DNA from 3 places in the Streptomyces sp. NPDC003327 genome. Region 1 is predicted to be linked to each of the others. Evidence: riboswitches for the same ligand, from Rfam matches in the RefSeq annotation. Region 1 holds a riboswitch; each other region holds the start of a gene.
What was found. A riboswitch is a leader RNA that binds a small molecule or an ion and turns the genes downstream of it on or off. The one in region 1 is predicted to bind cyclic di-AMP.
Positions count from the first base shown of each region.

Region 2: it holds a riboswitch for cyclic di-AMP, as region 1 does, so the genes downstream of both, ACWDVG_RS16135 (M23 family metallopeptidase) here and ACWDVG_RS30280 (peptidoglycan DD-metalloendopeptidase family protein) in region 1, are expected to answer to the same signal.
Region 3: it holds a riboswitch for cyclic di-AMP, as region 1 does, so the genes downstream of both, ACWDVG_RS09065 (C40 family peptidase) here and ACWDVG_RS30280 (peptidoglycan DD-metalloendopeptidase family protein) in region 1, are expected to answer to the same signal.

Region 1 is NZ_JBSFSA010000069.1:12,012-18,677, forward strand. It holds gene ACWDVG_RS30275 (SGNH/GDSL hydrolase family protein) at 1-528, opposite strand, end outside; gene ACWDVG_RS30280 (peptidoglycan DD-metalloendopeptidase family protein) at 717-1,682, opposite strand; cyclic di-AMP (ydaO/yuaA leader) riboswitch at 1,687-1,848, opposite strand; gene ACWDVG_RS30285 (tyrosine-protein phosphatase) at 2,237-3,058, shown strand; gene ACWDVG_RS30290 (DUF6126 family protein) at 3,091-3,246, opposite strand; gene ACWDVG_RS30295 (helix-turn-helix domain-containing protein) at 3,265-3,894, opposite strand; gene ACWDVG_RS30300 (aspartate aminotransferase family protein) at 4,014-5,399, opposite strand; gene hpnH (adenosyl-hopene transferase HpnH) at 5,404-6,426, opposite strand; gene ACWDVG_RS30310 (phosphorylase family protein) at 6,434-6,666, opposite strand, start outside.
Region 2 is NZ_JBSFSA010000016.1:73,380-80,045, reverse strand. It holds gene ACWDVG_RS16140 (GntR family transcriptional regulator) at 166-849, opposite strand; gene ACWDVG_RS16135 (M23 family metallopeptidase) at 1,026-1,799, opposite strand; cyclic di-AMP (ydaO/yuaA leader) riboswitch at 1,809-1,972, opposite strand; gene ACWDVG_RS16130 (M16 family metallopeptidase) at 2,185-3,582, opposite strand; gene ACWDVG_RS16125 (M16 family metallopeptidase) at 3,579-4,925, opposite strand; gene ACWDVG_RS16120 (DNA gyrase/topoisomerase IV subunit A) at 5,107-6,666, shown strand, end outside.
Region 3 is NZ_JBSFSA010000007.1:112,859-119,524, forward strand. It holds gene bioD (dethiobiotin synthase) at 1-369, opposite strand, end outside; gene ACWDVG_RS09045 (adenosylmethionine--8-amino-7-oxononanoate transaminase) at 459-1,739, opposite strand; gene bioB (biotin synthase BioB) at 1,748-2,974, opposite strand; gene ACWDVG_RS09055 (8-amino-7-oxononanoate synthase) at 3,118-4,296, shown strand; gene ACWDVG_RS09060 (ATP-binding protein) at 4,471-4,911, shown strand; gene ACWDVG_RS09065 (C40 family peptidase) at 4,975-5,451, opposite strand; cyclic di-AMP (ydaO/yuaA leader) riboswitch at 5,455-5,579, opposite strand; gene ACWDVG_RS09070 (hypothetical protein) at 5,987-6,292, opposite strand; gene ACWDVG_RS09075 (ATP-dependent Clp protease proteolytic subunit) at 6,300-6,666, opposite strand, start outside.

The DNA of each region.
Region 1 (6,666 bases):
CCGGTCCTGCACCGACCGGAGCGACCAGAGGTCGAGGACCGGGCAGTCGTAGCGGTCGGCGATGGCCCGGACGTGGGCGGTGTAGGTGGCGATCTTGCCGCGCAGGTGTCTGAGCAGTGGCACGTCGCGGGTGTCGAAGCCGGTGGTGACCATGACCGTGCCGACGGCGGAGGTCAGGTCGGCGACGGCGCGCTCGAAGCGCTCGGCGACGTCGTCGGGGTCGGTGCCGGGGCGGATGATGTCGTTGCCGCCCGCGCAGAAGGTCACCAGGTCGGGGGCGAGTTCCTTGGCGCGCGGGACCTGTTCCGCGACGATCTGGTCCAGGAGGCGTCCCCGTACGGCCAGGTTGGCGTAGCGGAAGGCCTCGTGCTCCGGCAGTTGGTCGGCGAGCAGGACCGCGAACCGGTCCGCCCAGCCGACGTACGCACCGTCGGGTCCCGGGTCTCCGACGCCCTCGGTGAAGCTGTCACCGATCGCCGCGTACGACCCGAATGCGTCTCTGTCTCTTGATGTCGAATCGTCTGCCACGGGAGCACATCCTTCCCTTTCGGCTGTGACCTACGCGACCGTAAGGAGGGGTTGACGGCGGGTGATATATGCCACCGATAAAGATTCCCCCAAGGCGGAATAGGTCAGGCACGCCGAACGGCCCGGCACAGGGGTGTGCCGGGCCGTCGGGGATGTGCGCCTGCGTCGCAGCGGAGGGAGACGTCGGGTCAGAGGGAGACGCCGTGCTGGCGCAGGTACGCCAGCGGGTCGATGTCCGAGCCGTAGCTGGGCGAGGTCCGGATCTCGAAGTGCAGGTGCGGGCCGGTGGAGTTGCCGGTCGAGCCGGAGAGGCCGATCTGCTGGCCGCCGCTGACGGACTGTCCGGCCGAGACGGAGAGGGAGGAGAGGTGCGCGTACTGCGAGTAGTTGCCGTCGGCGTGCTGGATGACGACCTCGTTGCCGTAGGCACCGCTCCACCCGGCGGAGACGACCGTGCCGGCGCCGACGGCGCGGACGGTGGTGCCGGAGGAGGCGATGAAGTCGGCGCCGGTGTGGTAGCCGGAGGACCACATGGAGCCGGAGGCGCGGTACGGGGTGGAGACGCCGCCGCCGACGGGGGCGACCCAGCCGGAGGAGGCCGTCTCGGAGCCGCCCTGAGTGCTGCCGGAGGAAGCGGAGGTGGCGGCCGGGGCGGGGTCGCGCTCGCTGTCGCGGGAAGCGCGGGTCTCGTCGGAGGACGGCGAGGAGCTCTTGGGGGCGGCCTTCGGAGCGGCGCTCTTGGGGGCGGCCTTCGGAGCGGCGGCGGTGTTCTTCACACCGAGGGTGAGCTCCATGCCGGGCAGGATCAGCGAGGGGTCGCCGCCGATGACGCGCCGGTTGTCCTGGTACAGCTGCTCCCAGCCGCCGGCGATGTCGTGCTCGACGGCGATCTTGGACAGGTAGTCGCCGCTGACGACGGTGTACGTCTTCGGGGCGGCGGCCTTGGGCGCGGCGGCGGGCGCCTTCGTCTGGGCGGCGGCCACGGAGGCGACGGTGCGGGCGGTGGCGGCGGCCGGGGCGGCCTGCTCGGCGGCGTGGGCGCCGGTCGCACCGAGCAGCGGGAGGGCGACGACGGCGCCTCCGGTGCCGGCGGCGACGAAGCCACGGGTGAGGGGGTTGGTCCTGGTGCGGCGGTGCTTACCCTTCGCGGGCATGGCGAATTCCTCTCCGGCGCCTGCGAGGTGAGCTGTCGGGTTCGGACTGGAGATGCCCGGCCGCGCTCTCGCGCGGCTTCACCCCGAGCCGTCCTGCGTCGCGGGACCGGCGTACTTCCTGGGTCCCCCGCTCCTGCCACGCAACGGGATGGGGATGAATTCCGGACGGTGGCAGGATTCGGCGGTCCGACCGGAGTGAGCGTGACGCTAGACGAGCGGGTGGGCGGGAACAAGCCGCCCTTTTCCGGAGCCATTCCTTGCCGATCTTCGCGGCGGGAATTCCGGTCACCCTCCGTCGATGGCGGAGCTTCGATTTCCCTTTTCCGCAGGGGAATTGGCGCGGGGGGTCGGCCACGATCCGTCACTTCTATGACCCTGCTCACGCGCGGGAGCCCATCTCGCCCATAACCAGGGCGCGTTACCCCTATCCCCTCAATTCGGACAGATCGCCCTATTCGCAGCCGAGGGGGTGCGCCACGCGGTCCCCACCTGGATGATTGTCCGATGAACCGACCCTGCGTCGGGCACTCGAACGCCTACCCCCAGGAGCATCCGTGACGCAGCAGCTGCCTCAGGTCCCGCCCGTCGATGCGAACGAGCCCGGCCTCGTCGAGGTCCGCAACTTCCGGGACGTTGGCGGGCTGCCGACGACGGACGGCCGGCGGGTGCGCCCCGGGCGCCTCTTCCGCAGCGGCCACCTCGCGCACGCCACCGAGGAGGACGCCGCCTTCCTCGCGACCCTGGGGCTCCACACGGTCTTCGACTTCCGCAACGCGGCGGACCGGAAGGTCGAGGGAGCGGACGTCGAGCTTCCCGGCGTCCGGAACGTGAACATCCCCCTCAATGACCCGGCCGACGGCAAGGAGTTCTGGAAGCTGGTCCGCGGGGGGAACCTCGCCCAGCTCCGGGAGATCCTGGGCGACGGCAAGGCCGCCGCCCGTATGTCCGATTCGTACCGGAAGATGATTGTCGAGCGGACCGTCGAGCACAGCCGGGTCCTGCACGCGATGGCCGACGACAGCGTTCCGGCCCTGATGCACTGTGCGGCCGGCAAGGACCGGGCCGGACTCTCGGTCGCGATCACCCTGCTCGCCGTGGGCGTCGAGCGGGAGGCGATCGAGGCGGACTACGTGAAGTCGAACGCCCCGCACCGCCGCTACAAGGTGCGCCGCAGCTCCACCGCCCCGGACGCGATGTCTCCGGAGGTGATGGAGCTGCTGAGCCCGCTCTTCGACGCGCGGGTGGAGTACCTGCGGGCCGCGTTCGAGACGATCGAGGCGACCTGGGGATCGGTGGACGCCTACCTCACCGAGGGCCTGAAGCTGGCCCCGGAGACCCGTGAGCGACTGCGGGAGCGGCTGCTCACGGAGGTGTAGGCGTCTCCTCCGGATCCCGCCGGGCCCGCCCCCTACTGGTTCTGCCCGCCGAGCATGAAGAGCAGGTAGAGGAAGCCGGCGAAGAGGTGTCCGGCGACGAGGTAGGCGAAGAGGCGGAGCACGAGCCCCTTGGGGAACTTCCCGCCACCGCGTTCCTCGCCGGTGACCGGAGCGGACTTCTCGGACATGGCAGCACCTTTCGGGTGTCAGCGCCGGTGCGGGGTCCCGTCGCCGAGGCACAGCTCGGCGGCGGGGCTCTGCATCAGGGTGTGGACGAAGAGGACCTCCGCTCCGGAGCGGCCGACGGCGCCGATCCGGTGCGGGGTGAGCGAGTCGAAGTGCGCGCTGTCCCCGGGATCGAGGACGTGGACGGCCTCGCCGAGCGCGAGACGCACCCGCCCTTCGAGGACGTGGAGCCACTCCTCGCCGGGATGGACGCGCACGATGTCGGCCCGGGTGGCGTACGGCACGTGGACGCGCAGGCACTGCATCGCGCGTCCGGCGCCGCCCGCCTGCCGGTAGATCCAGCCGTCGGCCTCGACCGGCTCCGACCTGCCGGCCCGGACGACCGGGTCCCGCTCGGGCGGCGCCTCGCCGAGCAGCTCGGAGACCGTCGTACCGTAGATACGGGCGAGGGCGAGCAGCATCGGCAGCGACGGCTGCCGGTTCCCCGTCTCCAGACGGGAGAGGTGGGCCGGCGAGAGCCCGGCCCGCTGGGCCGCGGCCTCCAGGGTGAGCCCCCTGCGGCGGCGCAGCCCGCGCAGCTGCGGGGCGACGTCGGGCAGGACGTCGGGGGCGACGGGGTCCGGGGAGGTATCCCCGGAGAGGTGGTCCATGCGCCCATTGCGCCAGAATCATGCCTCTGAGGCAAGTTTCTTGCCCCAGAGGCAAAAGACCCGTGCGACGGCCGGTCAGCGCTGGGCGACGGCCCGGTCAGCACGGGGCGACCGCCTGGTCAGCGCTGGGCGACGGCCTGCTTGACCAGCGTCTTCCCGAAGTCCCACATCAGTCCGCCACCGCCGTGCGCCTCGTCCATGACGGCCGTGAACGCGGTCACGAAGCGGTCCACGTCCGCCTCGTCGACGACGAGCGGCGGGATCAGCTTGATCACCTCCAGCTGGTCCCCGGAGACCTGGGTGAGGATGTGGTGCCGCTGGAGCAGCGGGACCACGACCATCTGGGCGAAGAGCCCCCTGCGGGCCGCCTGGAGCATCGTCCAGCGGCCGCGCAGCCCGAGCGAGGCCGGCCGGCCGAACTCGATGCCGATCATCAGCCCGCGCCCGCGGATCTCGTGCAGCAGCTCGTACCGGGGCACGAGCTCCTTCAGGCGCCCCGAGAGCAGCTCCCCCATGCGGCGGGCGTGGGCGACCGTCCCCTCGGACTCCATCACCGCGAGGACGGCGAGCCCGGCCGCCATGGCCTGCGCGTTGGAGCCGAAGCTCGCCGAGTGGACGAGGACCCGGTCCATCGAGGAGTAGACCTTCTTGAAGATCCAGTCCTTGCCGAGGGTCGCGCCGACCGGCACGTAGCCGCCGGAGAGCGCCTTGGCGACACAGACGAGGTCCGGCTCGACGCCCTCCTCGTGCTGGTACGCGTAGAAGTCGCCGGTCCGGCCGAGGCCGGTCTGCACCTCGTCGACGATCAGCAGGGCCCCGTGCCGGTGGAGCAGGTCCTGCGCGGCCCGCAGGAAGCCGGGCGGGGCCTCGTGGACCCCCTTGCCCTGGATCGGCTCGACGACGAGGGCGGCCACGTCGCCGCGGCGCAGCTCGCGCTCCAGGGCGTCGAGGTCGCCGAGCGCGAGGGCGGTGTCCGGCAGGAGCGGGGCGAAGCCGTCCCGGAAGCCCCGCTCGCCGTTGACGGAGAGGGCGCCGGTGGTCAGCCCGTGGAAGGCGTGGTCGCAGTAGAGGACCCTGGGGCGGCCGGTGGCGTAGCGGGCGAACTTGAGGGCGGTCTCGACGGCCTCGGTGCCGCTGTTGCCGAAGAAGACGCGGTCGAGGTGCGGGCTGTGGGCGAGGAGCCGCTCGGCGAGCAGGCCGGGCAGCGGCTGGCAGTCGAAGCGGGTGAGGTCGGCGAGCTGGGCGTCGAGGACGTCGTGGAGGGCCTTGCGGACGACGGGGTGGTGCCGTCCGAGGCCCATCACGCCGAAGCCGGCGAGCATGTCGAGGTGGTCGACGCCGTCGGCGTCCCAGAAGTGGGCGCCCTCGGCCCGCACGTACACCTTGTCGAAGCCGATGGTGTGGAGCATGCGGGGCAGCTGGTGGTTGAGGTACCGGGCGTGCAGCTCGTACCGCTCGCCGCCGCGCTCGGCGAGCAGCGCGCCGAGGTCGAACTCCGCGCTCACCGGGTCACCCGCCGCTTCCCGACACGGTCTCCCGCATCGCGCGCAGGGACTCCTTGAGGGATCCCATGGTGGCGAGGACGGCGGTCGGCTCGTAGCCGCAGTGCGCCATGCAGTTGGCGCAGCGCGGGTCCTTGCCGCGGCCGTACGCGTCCCAGTCGGTCTCCTCGACGAGTTCGCGGTACGTGGGGACGTAGCCGTCGCTCATCAGGTAGCAGGGGCGCTGCCAGCCGAAGAGGGAGTAGTTGGGAATGGCCCAGGCGGTGCAGGGGAAATCGGCCTTCCCCTCCAGGAAGTCCAGGAAGAGCGGCGAGTGGTTGAGGCGCCAGCGGCGGCGGTTTCCGCCGGAGAAGGCCTTCCTGAAGAGTTCCCGGGTCTGTTCCACGCCGAGGAAGTGCTCCTGGTCGGGGGCCTTCTCGTAGGCATAGGCGGGCGAGATCATCATTTCGTCGACCTGGAGGTCGTCGTTGAGGAAATTGAGCACCTCGATGACGGTCTGCGGGGTGTCGGTGTTGAAGAAGGTGGAATTGGTGGTGACCCGGAAGCCGCGCCGCTTGGCCTCCTTGATCGCCGCCACGGCCTCGTCGAACACCCCCTCCTTGGCGACGGACTCGTCGTGCCGCTCGCGCAGTCCGTCGATGTGCACGGCGAAGGCGAAGTACGGGGAGGGAGTGAACTGCTCCAGCTTCTTGCGCAGCAGCAGCGCGTTGGTGCAGAGGAAGACGTACTTGCGCCGGGCCACCAACTGGCGCACGATTTCGTCGATCTGAGGGTGCATCAGCGGTTCGCCGCCCGCGATGGAGACCATCGGGGCGCCGGACTCCAGGACCGCGCCGACGGCCTGCGCGACCGGCATGCGCTGCTTGAGGACGCCCGCCGGGTGCTGGATCTTTCCGCAGCCCTCGCACTTGAGGTTGCAGGCGTAGAGCGGCTCGAGCTCGACGATGAGGGGGAACTTGTCCCGCTTGCGGAGCTTCTGTTCGAAGAGGTAGGTCCCGACCCGGACGGACTGACGGAGCGGCATGGCCATAACTCGCTCACCTCCTGGGGAGCAGCAAAGAACGGTGCCATTCGAAGAATGCGGGGAGAACGGAATGAAGAACGCGGAAGGCCGATATTCCCCCGCGTACCGTGCCGATCCGCACCAGTTCGTGTTCCGGAGCGTCCACGACCACCCGGACGGCCGCAACCGGGCGCGGCCCCGCGGCCCCGGCCGGTCCCGCGGCGGCGCGGGCGGTACGGAGCGTGGCGGCCGACTCCATGTCGACGG
Region 2 (6,666 bases), on a different contig from region 1:
TCCGGCGGTACCGGCCACACCGTTTTTCCGGCACCGCTATTCGGCACCGCTTTCCGGAGCCACCGGCACGAGCCGATTATCGGCGCTCTTGTCCGGGCAGCGGGAATTCCCGGGCAGCACGAACAGAGCCCGTTCCCTTCACATTCTTTGTATACGGTGCGCGTGTTAATTCCGGGCGCTCGCCGTGTTGACGACATGTTGCGAAACCCTCACGCGGCCGCGCTCGGGCTTTTTGAGGCGATGCAGCGGGAGGGAACGCTCCACGTGGAGCGCGGTCATCGCCCGCGCCCGCTCGGCGTCCCCGCGGGCGACCGCGTCCACGATGGCGCCGTGCTCGGCCCAGGCCTCCACGGGCTGGGCGGGCTGCTCCACCACGTACATCCAGGCGATCTTGTGCCGCAGCTGGGTGAGCGGCGCCGTCAGGGCCGGGCTCCCCGACGCCTGCGCCAGCGTCTCGTGGAACCAGCCGCCCAGGGAGCGCAGATCCTCGCCCTGGCCGCGTCGGGCCCGCTCCTGCCCCAGCCTGACCAGGCCGCGCAGCACCTTGAGGTGAGCGTCGGTGCGCCGCTGCGCCGCCCGCGCCGCGCCCAGCGGCTCCAGCAGCGCACGGACGTCGAGCAGATCGGCCGCCTCCTGCTCGGTGGGTTCCGCGACGTGCGCGCCCGCGTGACGGCGGGTCACCACGAACCCCTCGGACTCCAGGGTGCGCAGGGCCTCACGGACCGGGACGCGGGAGACGCCGTACCGCCGGGCGAGCTGCTCCTCCGTCAGCCGGCTGCCGCGCTCGAAGACGCCGGAGACGATGTCGTCCCGAATCGCCGTGCATACCGAATGCGCGGGAATGCGCATGTCCGACCTCCGCCTGTGATCCGCGCACCGAATTCGACGCCTGCTGCCGCGACTCTATTGCAGCACACCGGAATTTCCGATGCCCGGCCGCCGGGCAGGTATATCTTCTGGCCACACGAAAAGCCCCGGCTCGGTACGAGCCGGGGCTTTCGCGACGGATGTGGCGGCGGCGGACGTCAGACGTTGACGCCTCGGGCGCGCAGGTACGCGACGGGGTTGATGTCCGAGCCGTAGTCGGGGCTCGTGCGGGCCTCGAAGTGGAGGTGCGGCCCGGTGGAGTTGCCGGTGGAGCCGGAGACGCCTATCTGCTGGCCGGGCTCGACGGTCTGGCCGACGTGGACGTCGATGGAGGCGAGGTGACCGTACTGGGTGTACGTGCCGTCGTGCATCCGGATGACGATGTTGTTGCCGTACGCGCCGCCCCAGCCGGCCTCGACGACGGTGCCGGAGCCGACGGAGACGACCCGGCTGCCGTAGGAGGCGTGGAAGTCGACGCCGGAGTGGCTGCCGGAGGACCAGAGGGAGCCGCCGGTCTTGTAGCCGGTGGAGACGTACGAGCCGGCGATCGGGAGCTGGAAGGAGGCCAGACGGCGGCGCTCCGCCTCGCGGGCGGCACGCTCGCGGGCCTCGCGGATCTCCTGGGCGCGGGCCTCGGCCTTGCGCTTCGCCTCGGCCTCCGCCTTCGCCTTGGCGTCGGCCTCGAAGGCTTCCTTCTCCTGCGCGTCGACCTGGGCGCTGACCCGGTCCGCGAGGGATTCCTCGGTGATCACACGGGTGAGGCCGGTGTCCTCGACGGAACCGTGGTTGTCCGTGTCGGCGGCCAGCGCCGGGGAGGCGAGGGTGCCGATGACGCCGGTGGTGGCGAGCGTCGCCGCGCCGGCGATGCCCGCGCCGCGGCGCGCCATCCGGCTCGGAGCACGATGCTTCCCGGTGGCACGGGTGAACGCCAAGAGGCTGATCCTTTCCTTCCCTCTCGCCTACCGGGTTAGCTGACGGGTTCGGAGCAGGAAGGTCTCCTACGAGCCCCTCCGCACGAGGCGAAGGCGCCCGATTCACCCCAGGGACTGAGTGGGTCCCCGGCTCCCCGGGCTCGCGCCTGACGGGGACTCGGCGATCGCTGTCCGATGCCGCGGATGCGGCGGGTGCAACGGACGGACAGCGCCCACGACGCTAGGCCGATCAACTGTCGATCACCAAACAGACGCGCTCTTTTGTAAGACATGCCACAGGGCAGACGATCACACTTACCGCCAATCCGGACAATGCGAAGGACCCCGACCTTTGCAGGGATCGGGGTCCTCTCGCGCCCGGCGCCAGCCGGGCGGTGGGCGTCAATCAGCCCGTCACGACGGTCACTTCACCGATGCCGAGGGCGCGCACCGGCTCCTCGATCCGCGCGGCGTCGCCCACCAGGACGGTGACGAGCCGGTCGACCGGGAAGGCCCGGACGACGGCGGCCGTGGCCTCGACCGTGCCGGTCTCGGCCAGCCGCGCGTACAACTGCGCCTGGTAGTCGTCCGGGAGGTGCTGCTCGACCTGGTCGGCGAGCGTCCCGGCGACGGAGGCGGCCGTCTCGTACTTGAGGGGCGCGACCCCCACCAGGTTCTGCACGGCGGTCTCGCGCTCCTCGTCGGTGAGCCCCTCGGCCGCCAGGGTGCGCAGCACCTTCCACAGGTCCTCGAGGGCCGGTCCGGTGTTGGGGGTGTCGACGGAGCCGCTGATGGCGAGCATCGAGGCGCCGTTGCCCTCGCCGTCCGAGCGGAGCACCTGGCCGAAGGCCCGCACGCCGTACGTGTAGCCCTTCTCCTCGCGCAGGACCCGGTCGAGGCGGGAGGTGAGCGTGCCGCCGAGGCAGTACGTGCCGAGGACCTGCGCCGGCCAGACGCCGTCGTGGCGGTCCGGACCGATCCGGCCGATGAGCAACTGGGTCTGGACGGCGCCGGGCCGGTCCACGATGACGACCCGTCCGGTGTCGTCGGCGGTGATCGGCGGCATCCGGCGCGGCTCGGCCGGCTCCCCCGCCCAGGCGCCGAGGGTCTCGGCGAGGACCTTGTCGAGGTCGACCCCGGTCAGGTCGCCGACAACCACGGCCGTGGCCGTGGCGGGCCGGACGTACGCCTCGTAGAAGGCACGGACGGCGGCGGCGTCGATCGCGGCGACGGTCTCCTCGGTGCCCTGACGCGGCCGGGACATCCGGGAGTCGGCCGGGAAGAGCTCCTTGGAGAGCTGCTTGGCGGCGCGGCGGGACGGGTTGGCCGTCTCGTGCGGGATCTCGTCCAGGCGGTTGCCCACCAGGCGCTCGATCTCGGTCTCAAGGAACGCCGGCGCGATCAGGGCCTCGGAGAGCAGGCCGAGCGCCTTGGGCAGCCGGGAGACGGGGACCTCGAGGGAGACCCGTACGCCCGGGTGGTCGGCGTGCGCGTCGAGGGTGGCGCCGCAGCGCTCCAGCTCGGCCGCGAACTCCTCGGCGCTGCGCTGGTCGGTGCCCTCGGAGAGCGCGCGGGCCATGATCGTGGCGACGCCGTCGAGGCCGTCGGGCTCGGCGTCCAGGGGGGCGTCGAGGAAGATCTCGACGGCCACGACCTGCTGGCCGGGGCGGTGGCTGCGGAGCACCGTCAGGCCGTTGGCGAGGGTGCCGCGCTCGGGAGCCGGGAAGGCCCACGGCCTCGCGGTGCCCGGCCGGGGCTGCGGGTGGAAGTCCATGCTGGTCAAAGACACGGCAGCGTCGGTCACTGGTCCGCTCCCTCTTCCTCGTCGCTGTCGCTCTGCTCCGCGGTCACCGGCTCGTAGACCAGCACCGCGCGGTTGTCGGGCCGGAGCCTGGCCGCGGCGACGGCCCGCACCTCCTCGGCGGTGACGTCGAGGACGCGGTCGACGGCGGTGAGGGCGAGCTGCGGGTCGCCGAACAGCACGGCGAACCGGCACAGTTCGTCGGCGCGGCCCGCGACCGTGCCGAGCCGGTCGAGCCACTCGCGCTCCAGCTGGGCCTGGGCGCGCTCCATCTCCTCCGGCGTGGGCCCCTCGGCGGCGAAGCGGGCCAGCTCCTCGTCGACGGCCTCCTCGATGCGGGGCACCTCGACGCCGCCGGAGGTCTTGACGTCCAGCCAGCCGAGCGAGGGCGCGCCCGCGAGCCGCAGCAGGCCGAAGCCGGCGGCGACGGCCGTGCGGTCGCGGCGGACCAGGCGGTTGTGCAGGCGGGAGGACTCCCCGCCGCCCAGGACCGTCAGGGCGAGGTCGGCGGCGTCGCACTCGCGGGTGCCGTCGTGGGGCAGCCGGTAGGCCGCCATCAGCGCGCGGGCCGGCACCTCCTCCTCGACGACCTCGCGGAGCTGCTCGCCGATCGTCTCGGGCAGCGAGCCGTCGCGCGGCTCCGGCTTGCCGTCGTGGCCGGGGATGGAGCCGAAGTACTTCTCCACCCAGGCGAGCGTCTGCTGCGGGTCGATGTCGCCGACGACGGACAGGACCGCGTTGTTCGGCGCGTAGTAGGTGCGGAAGAAGTTCCGCGCGTCCTCCAGCGTCGCCGCGTCCAGGTCCGCCATGGAGCCGATCGGCGTGTGGTGGTACGGGTGGCCCTCCGGGTACGCGAGGGCGGTCAGCTTCTCGAACGCCGTGCCGTACGGCACGTTGTCGTACCGCTGGCGGCGCTCGTTCTTGACGACGTCCCGCTGGTTCTCCATCGACTCGTCGTCGAGGGCGGCGAGCAGGGAGCCCATGCGGTCGGCCTCCAGCCAGAGCGCGAGCTCCAGCTGGTGGGCGGGCATGGTCTCGAAGTAGTTGGTGCGCTCGAAGCTCGTCGTGCCGTTGAGCGAGCCTCCCGCGCCCTGCACGAGCTCGAAGTGGCCGTTGCCGTGGACCTGCTTCGAGCCCTGGAACATCAGGTGCTCGAAGAGGTGGGCGAGGCCGGTGCGGCCCGCCACCTCGTGGCGCGAGCCGACGTCGTACCAGAGGCAGACCGCGGCGACCGGGGTCAGGTGGTCCTCGGAGAGCACCACGCGCAGGCCGTTCGCCAGCCGGTGCTCGGTCGCTGTCAGGCCGCCGGAGCCGGCCTCGGCCGTGGCCGTGTGACCCATGGGCATGTACGTCCCTTCGATCGCGATGTGGAAAAGTCCTGCCACTGTATGCAAGCGCGCCGACACCTGGCGAAGTTCCCGGCCCCGTCACATGTCCCTCTTCCGGGTCGCGGTCGGCGCTGTCGGTGGCACGGTCCACAATGGTCCGCGTCAGATCAACCTTGTTGGTGAAGGAGCCGCAGCCGCGATGGCCCGCCGCAGCACGAAGACACCGCCGCCGGACGACGCGTACGAGGAGAGGATCCTCGACATCGACGTCGTCGACGAGATGCAGGGCTCCTTCCTCGAGTACGCGTACTCGGTGATCTACTCGCGCGCTCTGCCCGACGCCCGCGACGGCATGAAGCCCGTCCAGCGGCGCATCGTCTACCAGATGAACGAGATGGGCCTCCGTCCGGACCGCGGGTTCGTGAAGTGCGCCCGGGTCGTCGGCGAGGTGATGGGCAAGCTCCACCCGCACGGCGACGCGTCGATCTACGACGCCATGGTCCGCATGGCGCAGCCCTTCTCCATGCGGGTCCCGCTCGTCGACGGCCACGGCAACTTCGGCTCCCTCGGCAACGACGACCCGCCGGCCGCCATGCGGTACACCGAGTCGCGGATGGCCCCGGCCGCGCTCCTGATGACCGAGTCCATCGACGAGGACACGGTCGACTTCGCGCCGAACTACGACGGCCAGGAGCAGGAGCCGGTCGCGCTCCCCGCCGCGTACCCGAACCTGCTGGTGAACGGCGCGTCCGGCATCGCCGTCGGCATGGCGACGAACATGCCGCCGCACAACCTCGGCGAGGTGATCGCCGCGGCCCGGCACCTGATCCGCCACCCCAACGCCGACCTCGAGTCGCTGATGCGCTTCGTGCCCGGCCCCGACCTGCCGACCGGCGGCCGGATCGTCGGCCTGTCCGGCATCAAGGACGCGTACGAGTCCGGCCGCGGCACCTTCAAGATCCGCGCCACGGCCACCGTCGAGAACGTCACGGCGCGCCGCAAGGGCATCGTCGTGACCGAACTGCCCTTCACGGTCGGGCCCGAGAAGGTCATCTCCAAGATCAAGGACCTGGTCGGCTCCAAGAAGCTCCAGGGCATCGCCGACGTCAAGGACCTCACGGACCGCGCCCACGGCCTGCGCCTGGTCATCGAGATCAAGAACGGCTTCGTGCCCGAGGCCGTCCTGGAGCAGCTCTACAAGCTGACGCCGATGGAGGAGTCCTTCGGCATCAACAACGTCGCGCTGGTCGACGGACAGCCGCTGACCCTCGGCCTCAAGGAGCTCCTGGAGGTCTACCTCGACCACCGCTTCGAGGTGGTCCGGCGCCGCTCCGAGTTCCGCCGGACCAAGAAGCGCGACCGGCTCCACCTGGTGGAGGGCCTCCTCGTCGCGCTCCTCGACATCGACGAGGTCATCCGGCTGATCCGGCAGAGCGAGAACTCCGCGCAGGCCAAGGAGCGCCTGATGGAGCGCTTCTCGCTGAGCGAGGTCCAGACGCAGTACATCCTGGACACCCCGCTCCGCCGCCTCACCAAGTTCGACCGCCTGGAGCTGGAGACCGAGCGCGACCGGCTCAACGGCGAGATCGACGAGCTGACCGGGATCCTCGACTCCGACGCCGAACTGCGCAAGCTCGTCTCCGGGGAACTGGCGGCCGTCGCCAAGAAGTTCGCCACGGACCGCCGCACGGTCCTCCTGGAGTCGGCGGGCGCCCCCGTCGCCGCCGTGTCCCTGGAGGTCGCCGACGACCCGTGCCGG
Region 3 (6,666 bases), on a different contig from region 1:
GCCGCCCTCCTCGTCGAAGCGGACCAGCAGGCCGCCCGCGCCCTCCACGAGGACCAGGTCGTACGAGGCCGCCAGCTCCCGGGCCGCGTCGGCGACCTGACGGGGGCCCACCGGCGCGAGCCCGGCCCGCCGGGCGGCCGTGCCCGGAGCGAGCGGCTCCGGAAAGCGCCCCAGCTCGGCGGAGCCGGCCGCCCCAGAGAGCCGTACGACCTCGTCCGCGTCACCCCGCTCCCCGGCCGTGACGCCGGTCTGCGCGGGCTTCAGCACGGCGACGGTACGCCCGGCGGCCGTGGCGACGGCCGCGACGGCCGCGGTGACGACCGTCTTGCCGATCTCCGTCCCGGTCCCGCTGACGACGATGACGCTCACGCGTGTACCTCTCCTGTCCTGTCCAGTGTTGTTTCCCCGGGCGGGACCGCGGGTCCGTCGGCCCGCCCGGGGAGGGCCGACGGCCCCCGTCAGCCCGCTGCCGCCGCCGCCCGGACCCCCGCGCAGACGCGGGCCAGGTCGGCGTCGCCCGTCACGTACGGCGGCATCGTGTAGACGAGGTCGCGGAACGGCCGCAGCCACACGCCCTCGCGCACGGCGGCCCGGGTGGCGGCCTCCATGTCGACCTCGTGGTCGAGCTGGACGACGCCGATCGCGCCGAGCACCCGCACCTCGCGCACGCCCGGCAGGTCGGCCACCCCGGCGAGGCCCTCGCGCAGCCCGGCCTCGATGCGCTTGACGTCGACGGCCCAGTCCCGCGAGAGCAGCAGGTCGATGGAGGCGCAGGCCACGGCGGCGGCCAGCGGGTTCCCCATGAACGTCGGCCCGTGCGCGAGGACCGGGACCTCGCCGCGGGAGATGCCCTCGGCGACCCGGCTCGTGCACAGCGTCGCGGCCATCGACAGATAACCACCGGTCAGGGCCTTGCCCACACACATCACATCGGGCGAGACCCCGGCCTGGTCGGCGGCGAAGAGCGTGCCCGTCCGTCCGAAGCCGGTCGCGATCTCGTCGAAGACGAGCAGCACGTCGTGGGCGTCGCACGCCTCCCGCAGCACCCGCAGGTACGCCGGGTCGTGGAAGCGCATCCCGCCCGCGCCCTGCACCACCGGCTCCACGATCACCGCGGCCAGCTCGTCGGCGTGGGCGGCGATCGTGGTCCTGAGCAGCTCGGCGTACGACTCCTCGTACGCGGCGGGCGGCGCGTCCACGAACACCTGCCGCTGGAGCACCCCGGACCACAGCTCGTGCATGCCGCCCCCGGGGTCGCACACCGACATCGGCTGCCAGGTGTCCCCGTGGTAGCCACCCCGCCAGGTGAGGAGCCGCCGCTTGCCGCCGCGGCCGAGCGAGCGCCAGTACTGGAGGCACATCTTGGCGGCGACCTCGACGGAGACCGAGCCCGAGTCGCTGAGGAAGACGTGCCGCAGCGGCTCGGGGGTGATCTCGACGAGCCGGGTGGCGAGCCGGACGGCAGGCTCGTGGGTGAGCCCGCCGAACATCACGTGGCTCATCCGGCCCAGCTGGTCCCGCACGGCCTCGTTGAGGACCGGGTGGTTGTAGCCGTGGACCGCCGACCACCAGGAGGACATGCCGTCGATCAACTCGGCCTGCCCCTCGACCGGTTCGGCGAGCCGCAGCCGTACGCCCGACGCGGACGCGACGACCAGCGGGTCCGTGCGGCCCGGCATGGGGCCGTACGGATGCCAGACGTGCGCCCGGTCGAGGGCGATCAGTTCGTCGTTGCGCATGGCCGCCGCTACGCGTTCGGGGCGAGGTCCGTGCCGGCGCCCCGGCGGCGCACGGCCACCAGGTCGGTCCGGGCCTGGCCCGCCGCGGCGGGCGCCTCCGGCGCCGCGTGACCGCCGCAGGGACCGCAGCCGCCGCCCTCCTCCGCGTGCGCACCGCAGCCGGCCGCGGCGGCCTGCGAACCGCAGCCCCCGGCGCTCGCCGCACCGGCACCGGCCGCGGCGAGGGCGTCCGCGCGGTGGGCCGGCAGGGTCGTCGTGCCCGCGCCCTCCACCTCGAAGCCCGCGTCGGCGATCATGTCGAGGTCGGCCTTGCCCGCCTGGCCCTCACTGGTCAGGTAGTCGCCGAGGAAGATCGAGTTCGCGATGTGCAGGGCCAGCGGCTGCATCGAGCGCAGGTGCACCTCGCGGCCGCCCGCGATCCGGACCTCGACGTCCGGGCAGACGAACCGGACCATCGCCAGGATGCGCAGGCAGCGCTGCGGGGTGAGGTTCCACTCCTCGGCGAGCGGCGTGCCCTCGAAGGGGATCAGGAAGTTGACCGGCACCGAGTCCGAGTCCAGCTCGCGCAGCGCGTACACCACGTCGACCAGGTCCTCGTCGGTCTCGCCCATGCCCGCGATGAGGCCCGAGCAGGCCGACAGACCGGCGGCGTGCGCCTTCCGCACGGTGTCCACCCGGTCCGCGTAGGTGTGGGTGGTGGTGATCTCCCCGTACGTCCCCTCGGACGTGTTCAGGTTGTGGTTGTACGCGTCGGCGCCGGCGTCCCGCAGCCGCTCCGCCTGGCCGTCCGAGAGCAGACCGAGGCAGGCACAGACCTCGACGCCCTCGTTCTGCTCCTTGATCGCCTCGATCGTCCTGCCGACGCGCTCGACGTCCCGGTCCGTCGGGCCGCGGCCGCTGGCCACCAGGCAGACCCGCTTGGCGCCGCCCGCGACGCCCGCGGCGGCGGCCTGCGAGGCCTCGTCCGGCTTCAGCCAGGTGTACTTCAGGATCTCGGCCTTGGAGCCGAGCCGCTGGGAACAGTACGAGCAGTCCTCCGGGCAGAGCCCGGACTTCAGGTTGACGAGGTAGTTGAGCTTCACCCGGCGGCCGAACCACTGACGGCGCACCTTGCCGGCCGCGGCCACCACATCGAGCAGTTCGTCGTCGGAGGTCGCCAGCACGGCGAGCGCTTCTTCACGGGTCGGCAGCTCGCGCCGCAGCCCCTTCTCCACCAGCGTGTTCAGCAGGTCCATAAGCGCTGATCCTCGCCTACGGCACACCCCCGGGCCAAGGAGGATCCGAACAAACGACGCCGAAGGAGGTGTGTGCATGACCACACCCCGGTGCCCGCGACCTCCGGCTAGTGTCTGTGCGCTGCCTACAAAAGGAACGCCGCATGCCACAGGCCGAGGAGACGCGGGCCGCCGACCCGCGCCGCACCGCGTTCGACTGGACCGAGGGGGAGGCGCGGCGCCGGGCCGAGGCCGGACTCGTCCGTACGCTGCGGCCCCGGGCGGCCGAGTCGGAGCTGCTCGACCTGGCGGGCAACGACTACCTGGGCCTCACCCGGCACCCGGAGGTCACCGGCGCGGCGGCCGAGGCGGCACGGCGCTGGGGCGCCGGCTCCACCGGCTCCCGTCTCGTCACGGGCACGACCCGGCTGCACGCGGAGCTCGAACGCGAACTGGCCGCCTTCTGCGGCTTCGAGGCGGCGCTCGTCTTCTCGTCCGGCTACACCGCGAACCTGGCGGCGCTCACCGCGCTCGGCGGGCGGGACGCCCTCGTCGTCTCCGACGCGGCCAACCACGCCTCCATCGTGGACGGTTGCCGGCTGGCCCGCGCCGAGAGCGCGGTCGTCCCGCACGCCGACCCCGAGGCCGTACGCAAGACTCTGGAAGCGCACCCCGGGCGCCGGGCGCTCGTCGTCAGCGACTCCGTCTTCTCCGTCGACGGCGACCGGGCGCCGCTCGGCGCGCTCGCGGAGGCCTGCCGGCAGCACGGCGCCGGGCTCGTCGTGGACGACGCCCACGGCTTCGGCGTCCTCGGCGACGGCGGCCGGGGCGCCCTGCACGAGGCAGGACTCGCCGGCGACGAGGACGTCGTGGCCACCCTCACCCTCTCCAAGTCGCTGGGCAGCCAGGGCGGCGCCGTCCTCGGCCCGGCCCGGGTGATCGAGCACCTGGTGAACGCGGCCCGCACCTTCATCTTCGACACCGGGCTCGCCCCGGCCGCCACGGGGGCCGCCCTCGCGAGCCTGCGGCTGATAGCGGCCGAACCGGGGCGTGCCGCGCGGGTCCGTACGGTCGCGACGACCCTGCACCGGCTGCTCACGGACGCCGGGCTCACCGCGGCCCGGCCGGACGCGGCCGTCGTCTCGGTGCACGCGCCGTCCCCGGAGGCCGCGCTGCGCTGGGCGGCGGACTGCCGCGAACAGGGCCTGGCCGTCGGCTGCTTCCGGCCGCCGTCCGTGCCCGACGGCATCTCGCGGCTGCGGCTGACCGCCCGCGCCGACCTGACCGACGCGCAGATCGAGAGCGCGGTCGCCACGATCCTGCGGACGGCGCCGCTCCGGTGACGACCCGCGCCGGATCCCCAAAGGGGCCTTGACTGCGCAGAGTTCACCGCTTCGGGCGACAGATATGTACATATCTCGGTAGAACGCCCCTCGGGGCCGTGTGATCGATGGCACTCTGGCGCGAAGCGCGATCCGGGGCGCCTTCGGCCCCGGCGGGAAAGGGACAGCGGCGCCATGGCGGACCACCAGGAAGCAACCCTCACGCTGCCGAGCGACCCGGCCTCGGTCTCCCGGGCCCGGCGGCACGTCGCGGAGGTCCTCACGGGGTGGGGACTCGACGACGCGACGGAGACCGCCGACGCGATCCGGCTGATCGTCTCCGAGCTGGCCACCAACGCCGTCCAGCACACGTTCGGCCAGTCGCCCACCTTCACGGTGGAGGTGCGGCTCGACCGGGAGGAGGTCCTGCGGATCGGGGTCACCGACAGCCATCCGCGCTGGCCCCGCCGCCTCCCGGCGGCGGTCCAGCAGGACAACGGCCGGGGCATGGCCATCATCCGCGTCCTGACGGCCGAGGCGGGCGGCCGTCTCTCCGTCACGCCGACCGAGGAGGGCGGCAAGACGGTCGCGATCACCCTCCCGTGGACGGCCGCCGCCCCGGTCGTCACCTGCTGAACCGGCCGGGGCCCCGGCCGGTCCACGGCTCACGTCGGCCGGGCTCCTCCCCCCGGCCCGACGTCACCGGACGCGGCCGTAGTAGACCTTGGACGTCCAGATCCGGTCGAGCTTCACCCAGGAGCCCGCCTTGGGCGAGTGCCAGATCTTGTTGCTGCCGGCGTAGATCCCCACGTGGTAGACCCTTCCACCCGAGTGGAAGAAGACCAGGTCCCCCTGCTGTCGGCTCGACGCGGAGACGTGCCGGGTGGTGTTGTACTGCTGCTGCGCGGTGCGCGGCAGCGTCTTGCCCGCCTGCTTGTACGCGTAGAGCGCCAGGCCGGAGCAGTCGAACCGGGTGGGTCCCGCGGCTCCGTACCGGTAGGGCGATCCCTTCTTGGACGCGGCGACGCTCAGTGCCTTGTTGGCGTGTGCGGTGGCTGCCTGGGCCTCGGGTGCCGCACCGGGTGCGAGCAGGGTGCCGCCGACGGCGGCGAGGGTGAGAGCCGAGACGGCTCCGGCCCGGGTCAGCAGGGACGGGACATGCGTCTGCGCAGTCATGCGCAACCCTTCGTCAGCCGCCTGTGAAGGATGACCTGTCGGGTTCGGGCAGGCGAAGATGCCCGGCCGCGGATGCGGCTTCACCCCGAGGAACGGCCCCGTGTCGTACACCGCGGTGTACGACGCGGACGTCCCGTACTGCTCGGGTCCTCCACTCCTGCCGATCCAATCCTGTCGACCAGACGTCCGGGACAGCGGCAGGACTCGGCGTCCGCCCGGACCGCCCCGCCGCGGCTGGCGGGGGCTTGTCGTCGTGAGGGATCTTGACCCACGACATGGGCGAAAACCGAGCGGAAACGGCCATTTGTGAGGCTCCTCACGACTGATCCATACGGGTGGACAAGCGGGTTTCGTGATCTTCGGAGGTTTGGCCGATGAGCCCCGCACCAGCAGTGGAATGGCTCATTCCGCCAGATGCGTACACCTGTTGTGCAACTCACCCGAGCCATATGTCGACTCGTCGACTACGCCGAACGGGGGAGGGTTTCTGCGGTCCGCGTCGGCCGTCCGGGGCTCGACACGACACGCCGGAATGTCAACTCGCGCGCGACGGCGGCACGGTGACCCGGCCCGCCCGGCGCTCCCCGTCCAACACCCGTAGCGCATCGGCCAATGTGCCGGTGTGGACCTCGCTCTCGCCCCGCACATGCATGAGCGTCAGCGCCTCGCACAGTGCCTGCGACCGCCCCACCAGGGCTTGTGCCGCTCGCAGTGCCCCATAGGTATGCGTTGACCTGGATGGATTGATCCTCCCCAGGAGGTCGACGACTTCGAGGTACGCGTCGATGAACTCGCCCTCGGCGCGCGTCAGCGCGGGCAGTGGCGGCAGCTCCGGGAGCACGGCCGGCTCACCGCGCCGCGAGTCCGGCGGGCGGCCGCCGGTTCGCGACCACGGCGTCGACGAGCCCGTACGCGACCGCCCCCTGCGCGTCGAGGACGGTGAGGCGGTCGAGGTCCGCCTCGACCTGCTCGCGGGTCCTGCCGGTGTGCCCGGCGAGGAGTCCGGTCATCAGGGCGCGCAGCCGCAGCAGCTCGCGTGCCTGGAGGTCGAGGTCGTCGATCTGTCCCCGCGCCGGTTCGTCCAGGGCGGGCTGCCGCAGGGTGACCCGGGCACCGGGGAGCGTCATCCGCTTTCCCGGGGTGCCGGCGGCGAGCAGGACGGCCGCGGTCGAGCCGGCCTGGCCGAGGCAGACCGTCTCCACGTCGCAGTAGAGC